Regions from separate parts of the Pseudomonas sp. GCM10022186 genome, predicted to be linked through region 2. Evidence: predicted binding sites of a transcription regulator. Region 2 holds the regulator's gene; the other holds the start of a gene.
What was found. The regulator FliA, encoded in region 2, starts transcription of late flagellar genes. The targets are predictions, from matches to a motif close to CTAAAGTTTNNNNNNNNNNNGCCGNTAA.

Region 1 (3,405 bases), on a different contig from region 2:
AAAACCTTCCCCCGGATGGGAAGAATCGCAGATGCGGGGGCCGTGTAGCTTGCGTCTGGAGACTGTGCTAAAAAGGCCCGACGATTGGGTCGCAGCCCGTCGGTTGCAGGGCCTCAGGCATATATATAAAGCAGAATAACGACTCACCGAGGCGATGGTAGGGCGAACATGGAACAGCATTCCGAGGGTTTGAAGGTCATGGTGATCGACGATTCGAAAACGATTCGTCGCACCGCCGAGACTCTGCTCAAGAAAGTGGGGTGCGAGGTCATCACCGCGGTCGATGGTTTCGATGCCCTGGCCAAGATCGCCGACTCCCATCCGAACATCATTTTCGTCGACATCATGATGCCGCGCCTGGATGGTTATCAGACCTGCGCCCTGATCAAGAACAACAGCGCTTTCAAGTCCACCCCGGTGATCATGCTGTCCTCCAAGGACGGCCTGTTCGACAAGGCCAAGGGTCGCATCGTCGGTTCCGACCAGTACCTCACCAAGCCCTTCAGCAAGGAAGAGCTGCTCGGCGCGATCAAGACTCACGTCCCCGATTTCACCCCGGTGGAGCAAGCCTCCTGAAGTCCGGCCTGAAGGCCGGTGAAGCCTTTCCGTATGGGGAACACCATGGCTCGTATTCTGATTGTTGATGACTCGCCGACCGAGATGTACAAGCTGACCGCCATGCTCGAGAAGCACGGTCACCAGGTACTCAAGGCGGAGAACGGTGCCGATGGCGTGGCCCTGGCCCGCCAGGAGAAGCCGGACGCCGTGCTGATGGATATCGTCATGCCCGGCCTGAACGGCTTCCAGGCGACCCGTCAGCTGACCAAGGACGCCGAAACCAGCCATATCCCGGTGGTCATCGTCACCACCAAGGATCAGGAAACCGACAAGGTCTGGGGCAAGCGCCAGGGCGCCAAGGACTACCTGACCAAGCCGATCGAAGAAGACACCCTGATCAAGACCCTGAACGCGGTACTGGCCGGCTGAGTGCCGCGCCGGTCCCCGGAACCATAATTATTAGAAACAGGCCAAGGCCGGTCGCCATGTCGGATTCGCAGACTCCCTTCCAGCTCCTCTTCGAGATCGACCAGCGCTGTCGCGCGCTGGCCGCGGGGTTGCCTGCGCAACAACAGGTGGTGCAGAGCTGGAGCGGCATCGGCTTCCGCATGGGCGAGCGCCTGTTCGTGGCGCCCATGGGCGAGGTCAGCGAAGTGCTGCACGAGCCGCGCTACACCTTGCTGCCGGGGGTGAAGACCTGGGTCAAGGGCGTCGCCAACGTGCGTGGCCGCCTGTTGCCGATCATGGACCTGTGCGGTTTCTTCGGCAGCGAACTCTCACCCCTGCGCAAGCAGCGCCGGGTGCTGGTGGTCGACCACCAGGAGATCTTCGCCGGCCTGATCGTCGACGAAGTCTTCGGCATGCAGCATTTCCTGGTCGATGCCTTCAGCGAGGAACTGCCCCCGCTGGAGGCCGGTATCCAGACCTTCATCCACGGCGTGTTCCACCGCGAACAGCCCTGGCTGGTGTTCAGCCCGCATGCGCTGGCGCAGCATCAGGCGTTCATCGAGGTGGCTGTCTAGATTCGACGCGGGGCGCCTGGCGCTCCGCGGTAGTTACCGGGATGCGGTTCCCGGGACTGCGGTTTCAAGGTTGGGCCGGCTTCGCCGGCCCTTTGGCGTTACATGGGAACAAGTGGTTGGTCCAGGCGGGGGCCCGATAATGAAAAGACTGAACTCAGGCAATCTGTTTTCCGGGGTGCGCAGCACGTCGCTGATCGCCGGACTCTTCGTGGTCCTGATCGTCGCCATCGTGCTGCTGTTCGCGAACTTCGCGTACCTCAACACCCAGGCGAACTACGACAAGGAGTACATCAGCCACGCAGGTGAGCTGCGCGTGCTCTCCCAGCGTATCGCCAAGAACTCCAGCGAGGCCGCAGCGGGCAAGGCCGAAGCCTTCGCCCTGCTGAAGGACGCGCGCAACGACTTCGAGCAGCGCTGGAACTTCCTCGTCAAGGGCGACGCCTCCACCGGCCTGCCTGACGCGCCCGCTGCCGTTAAAGCCGAGATGGACCCCGTGCAGAAGGACTGGGACAGCCTGCGCAAGAACGCCGACGCCATCCTCGCCAGCGAGCAGACCGTGCTCTCCCTGCACCAGGTGGCCGCCACCCTGGCCGAAACCATTCCGCAACTGCAGGTCGAGTATGAGGAAGTGGTGGACATCCTCCTCGAAAGCGGCGCGCCCGCCAGCCAGGTTTCCGTGGCCCAGCGCCAGTCGCTGCTGGCCGAACGTATCCTCGGTTCGGTGAACAAGGTGCTGGCCGGTGACGAAGACTCGGTCCAGGCCGCCGACATGTTCGGTCGCGACGCCAGCCTGTTCGGCCGCGTACTGACCGCCATGCGCGAAGGCAACCCGGCGATGGAGATCTCCAAGGTCACCAATACCGAGGCCCTGGAGCGCCTGCAGGAGATCGCCGAACTCTTCGAATTCGTCTCCGGCTCGGTGGACGAGATCCTCGAGACCTCGCCCGAGCTCTTCCAGGTCCGCGAGTCCGCCAACACCATCTTCACCGGTTCCCAGACCCTGCTGGACAAGGCCTCCGCGCTGACCACCGGCTTCGAGAACCTGGCTTCCAGCCGTGACCTGAACAGCTTCGCCGGCTACGTGCTGGGCGTGCTGGCCCTGGGCTCGATCATCCTCATCGGCCTGGTCATGGTGCAGAGCACCCGCAGCCGGCTGGCCGAGACCGCCGCGAAGAACGAACGCAACCAGGCGGCGATCCTGCGTCTGCTCGACGAAATCGCCGACCTCGCCGACGGCGACCTGACCGTGGCCGCGACCGTGACCGAAGACTTCACCGGCGCCATCGCCGACTCCATCAACTACTCCATCGACCAGCTCCGCGAGCTGGTGGAAACCATCAACCTGACCGCCGTGCAGGTGGCCGCCGCCGCCCAGGAAACCCAGGCCACCGCCATGCACCTGGCCGAGGCTTCCGAGCACCAGGCCCAGGAAATCGCCGGCGCCTCCGCGGCGATCAACGAAATGGCCGTGTCCATCGACCAGGTATCGGCGAACGCCTCCGAATCCTCGGCGGTAGCGGAACGTTCCGTAGCCATCGCCAACAAGGGCAACGAAGTGGTGCACAACACCATCACCGGCATGGACAACATCCGCGAGCAGATCCAGGACACCTCGAAGCGGATCAAGCGCCTCGGTGAATCGTCCCAGGAGATCGGCGACATCGTCAGCCTGATCAACGACATCGCCGACCAGACCAACATCCTCGCCCTGAACGCCGCGATCCAGGCGTCCATGGCCGGCGACGCGGGCCGTGGCTTCGCCGTGGTTGCGGACGAGGTACAGCGCCTCGCGGAACGTTCCTCTGCCGCGACCAAGCAGATCGAG
Region 2 (3,405 bases):
TGGCCGGCGTCAACGAACCGCGCCAGGCCTGGCGCATGCTGCTGGCGCATCTGGCCCACGCCATCCGCACGCCGCAGCAGGAGCCGCTGGAAGAGGGTGGGGTGATCGCCCTGGTCGGCCCGGCCGGCATGGGCAAGACCACCACCCTGGCCAAGCTGGCCGCGCGCTACGTGCTCAAATACGGCGCCCAGAGCGTCGCCCTGGTGAGCATGGATGCCTTCCGCATCGGCGCCCAGGAGCAACTCAAGACCCTCGGCCGCATCCTCAACGTGCCGGTGACCCTGGTGGACCCGGGCCAGTCCCTGACCCAGGCCCTGGCGCCGCTGGCGCGCAAGCGTGTGGTGCTGGTCGACACCGCCGGCCTGCCGGCCAACGACCCGGCCCTGGCCATGCAGCTCGAAGCCCTGGCCAGCCGGACCATCAATGCGAAGAATTATCTGGTGATGGCAGCCACCAGCCAGAGCCAGGTGCTCAAGGCGGCCTACCACAGTTACAAGCGTTGCGGCCTGGCTGGCTGCATCATTACCAAGGCGGACGAAGCGGCCAGCCTGGGCGAGGTTCTGGGGCTGGCTATCGGCCAGCATCTCCCGGTAGCCTATCTGGCCGATGGGCCGCGAATTCCGGATGATCTGCAGGTTCCCCGCAGCCACCAGCTGGTAAGCCGTGCGGTCAGCCTGCAGGCGGCGGAAGACCCGAGCGAGGAAGCCATGGCCGAGCTGTTCGCCGGCCTCTACCAGAATCCGGCGCGCCGCGCCGGTTGAAGCATTCATTGCGCCGCCCTGGATTGGGTGGCGCCAGACAGCCAAGTGGCCCAGTCGATCTGAGACAAGGTATTTGAAATGGGAAGTATGCATCCCGTACAGGTGATCGCGGTGACCGGCGGCAAGGGTGGCGTCGGCAAGACCAACGTGTCGGTGAACCTCTCGCTGGCGCTGGCCGATCTCGGTCGTCGCGTCATGTTGCTGGACGCCGACCTGGGCCTGGCCAACGTCGACGTCCTGCTCGGCCTCACCGCCAAGCGCACCCTGGCCGATGTGATCAATGGCGAATGCGACCTGCGCGACGTGCTGTTGCAGGGGCCGGGGGGCATCCGCATCGTCCCGGCCGCCTCCGGCACCCAGAGCATGGTGCAGCTTTCGCCCATGCAGCACGCCGGCCTGATCCAGGCCTTCAGCGATATCAGCGACAACCTCGACGTGCTGGTGATCGACACCGCCGCCGGCATCGGCGATTCGGTGGTCAGCTTCGTCCGCGCGGCCCAGGAAGTGATAGTGGTGGTCTGCGACGAGCCAACCTCCATCACCGACGCCTACGCGCTGATCAAGCTGCTCAACCGCGACTACGGCATGAGCCGTTTCCGCGTGCTGGCCAACATGGCCCACAGCCCGCAGGAAGGGCGCAACCTCTTCGCCAAGCTGACCAAGGTCACCGACCGTTTCCTCGACGTCGCCCTGCAATACGTCGGCGCCGTTCCCTACGACGAGTCCGTGCGCAAGGCCGTGCAGAAGCAGCGCGCGGTCTATGAAGCCTTCCCGCGCTCGAAGTGCTCGCTGGCCTTCAAGGCCATCGCGCAAAAGGTCGACAGCTGGCCGCTGCCGGCCAATCCGCGGGGCCACCTGGAGTTCTTCGTCGAGCGGCTGGTCAAGCAGCCGTCCGCGGAAAACCCCGTATGACACCCGCAACCGGACTGCGCATGTACGGCAAGGCCCAGGCAAGGGACTCGCAGCATCAGCTGATCGAGCGCTATGCCCCCCTGGTCAAGCGCATCGCCTATCACCTGCTGGCGCGCCTGCCGGCCAGCGTGCAGGTGGAGGACCTGATGCAGTCCGGGATGATCGGCTTGCTCGAAGCCTCGAAGAAATACGATGGCAGCAAGGGCGCCAGCTTCGAGACCTATGCCGGCATCCGCATCCGCGGCGCCATGCTCGACGAGGTGCGCAAGGGCGATTGGGCGCCGCGTTCGGTGCACCGCAACACCCGCATGGTGAGCGATGCGATCCGCGCCATCGAAGCGCGTACCGGCCGCGACGCTAAAGATCAGGAGGTCGCTGCCGAACTTCAATTGAGTCTCGAAGACTACTACGGCATCCTGAGCGACACCTTGGGCAGCCGCCTGTTCAGCTTCGACGACCTGTTGCAGGACGGCGAGCATGGCGGGGTGCACGAGGACGCCGGTGTCACCCAACTTTCGCCCTCCAACGAGCTGGAAGAAGAACGCTTCCAGGCCGCGCTGGCCGACGCCATCGCGAACCTGCCGGAGCGCGAGCGCCTGGTGCTGGCGCTGTACTACGACGAAGAATTGAACCTGAAGGAAATCGGTGAAGTGCTGGGGGTCAGCGAGTCGCGGGTCAGCCAGTTGCACAGCCAGTGCGCGGCACGCCTGCGCGCGCGGCTGGGCGAATGGCGCGCACGCTGAATGGCACACCGCTTCCAGATTTGAACGGCGCACCCGGCAAGAGGGGCGTTTGAGACTGTACGGAGGTCGACTTGGACAAGAATATGAAAATCCTCATCGTTGACGATTTCTCGACGATGAGACGCATCATCAAGAACCTCTTGCGCGACTTGGGTTTCACCAATACCGCCGAAGCCGATGACGGCACCACGGCGCTGCCGATGCTGCACAGCGGTAATTTCGACTTCCTCGTGACCGACTGGAACATGCCCGGCATGACCGGCATCGACCTGCTGCGCGCCGTACGTGCCGACGAGCGCCTGAAGCACCTGCCGGTGCTGATGGTGACCGCCGAAGCCAAGCGCGACCAGATCATCGAGGCGGCCCAGGCCGGTGTGAACGGCTATGTGGTCAAGCCTTTCACCGCCCAGGTGCTGAAAGAAAAAATCGAGAAGATCTTCGAGCGGGTCAACGGCTGATGCCAGCCGCGAGGGCACCATGGAGCAGAACGAAACCCTGCTGGGAGACTTCGAGTCGACCCTGAAAGTCCGTGCGCGGGAGCTGGTGGAAAGCCTGGAGAGAGGCAACTTCACCGACGCCGTGCAACTTATCCACGAACTCAATCACGTCCGTGATCGCGGCCTCTACCAGGAAGTCGGCAAGCTCACACGCGAACTGCACAACGCCATCGTCAATTTCCAGATCGACCCGCACTTGCCCCACGCCCAGGAAATGTCGCAGATCGCCGACGCGACCGACCGCCTGGGCTATGTGGTGCAGATGACCGAGAAGGCCGCCAACCGCACCATGGACCTGGTGGAGGAGAGCGCGCCGCTGCTGGGCGGGCTGGGCGACGAAGCCCGGCAGCTGGGCGAGGAGTGGGGGCGCTTCATGCGCCGGGAAATCGGCGTGGACGGCTTCCGCGACCTGGCCCGCCGCATCGAGCAGTTCCTGGCGCGCAGCCAGCGGGACAGCGATGCGTTGTCCGCCAAGCTCAACGACATCCTGCT

Region 1: ACFPU0_RS05390 (methyl-accepting chemotaxis protein) is a predicted target of FliA. The motif match lies at 1,644-1,671, and genes of this name have one in related genera.

Annotation. Positions count from the first base shown of each region.
Region 1 covers NZ_JBHSOU010000007.1:275,026-278,430, forward strand. The annotation lists gene pilG (twitching motility response regulator PilG) at 169-576, shown strand; gene pilH (twitching motility response regulator PilH) at 622-987, shown strand; gene ACFPU0_RS05385 (chemotaxis protein CheW) at 1,044-1,580, shown strand; gene ACFPU0_RS05390 (methyl-accepting chemotaxis protein) at 1,720-3,405, shown strand, end outside.
Region 2 covers NZ_JBHSOU010000028.1:166,622-170,026, reverse strand. The annotation lists gene flhF (flagellar biosynthesis protein FlhF) at 1-761, shown strand, start outside; gene fleN (flagellar synthesis regulator FleN) at 840-1,673, shown strand; gene fliA (RNA polymerase sigma factor FliA) at 1,670-2,416, shown strand; gene ACFPU0_RS12855 (chemotaxis response regulator CheY) at 2,500-2,874, shown strand; gene ACFPU0_RS12850 (protein phosphatase CheZ) at 2,894-3,405, shown strand, end outside.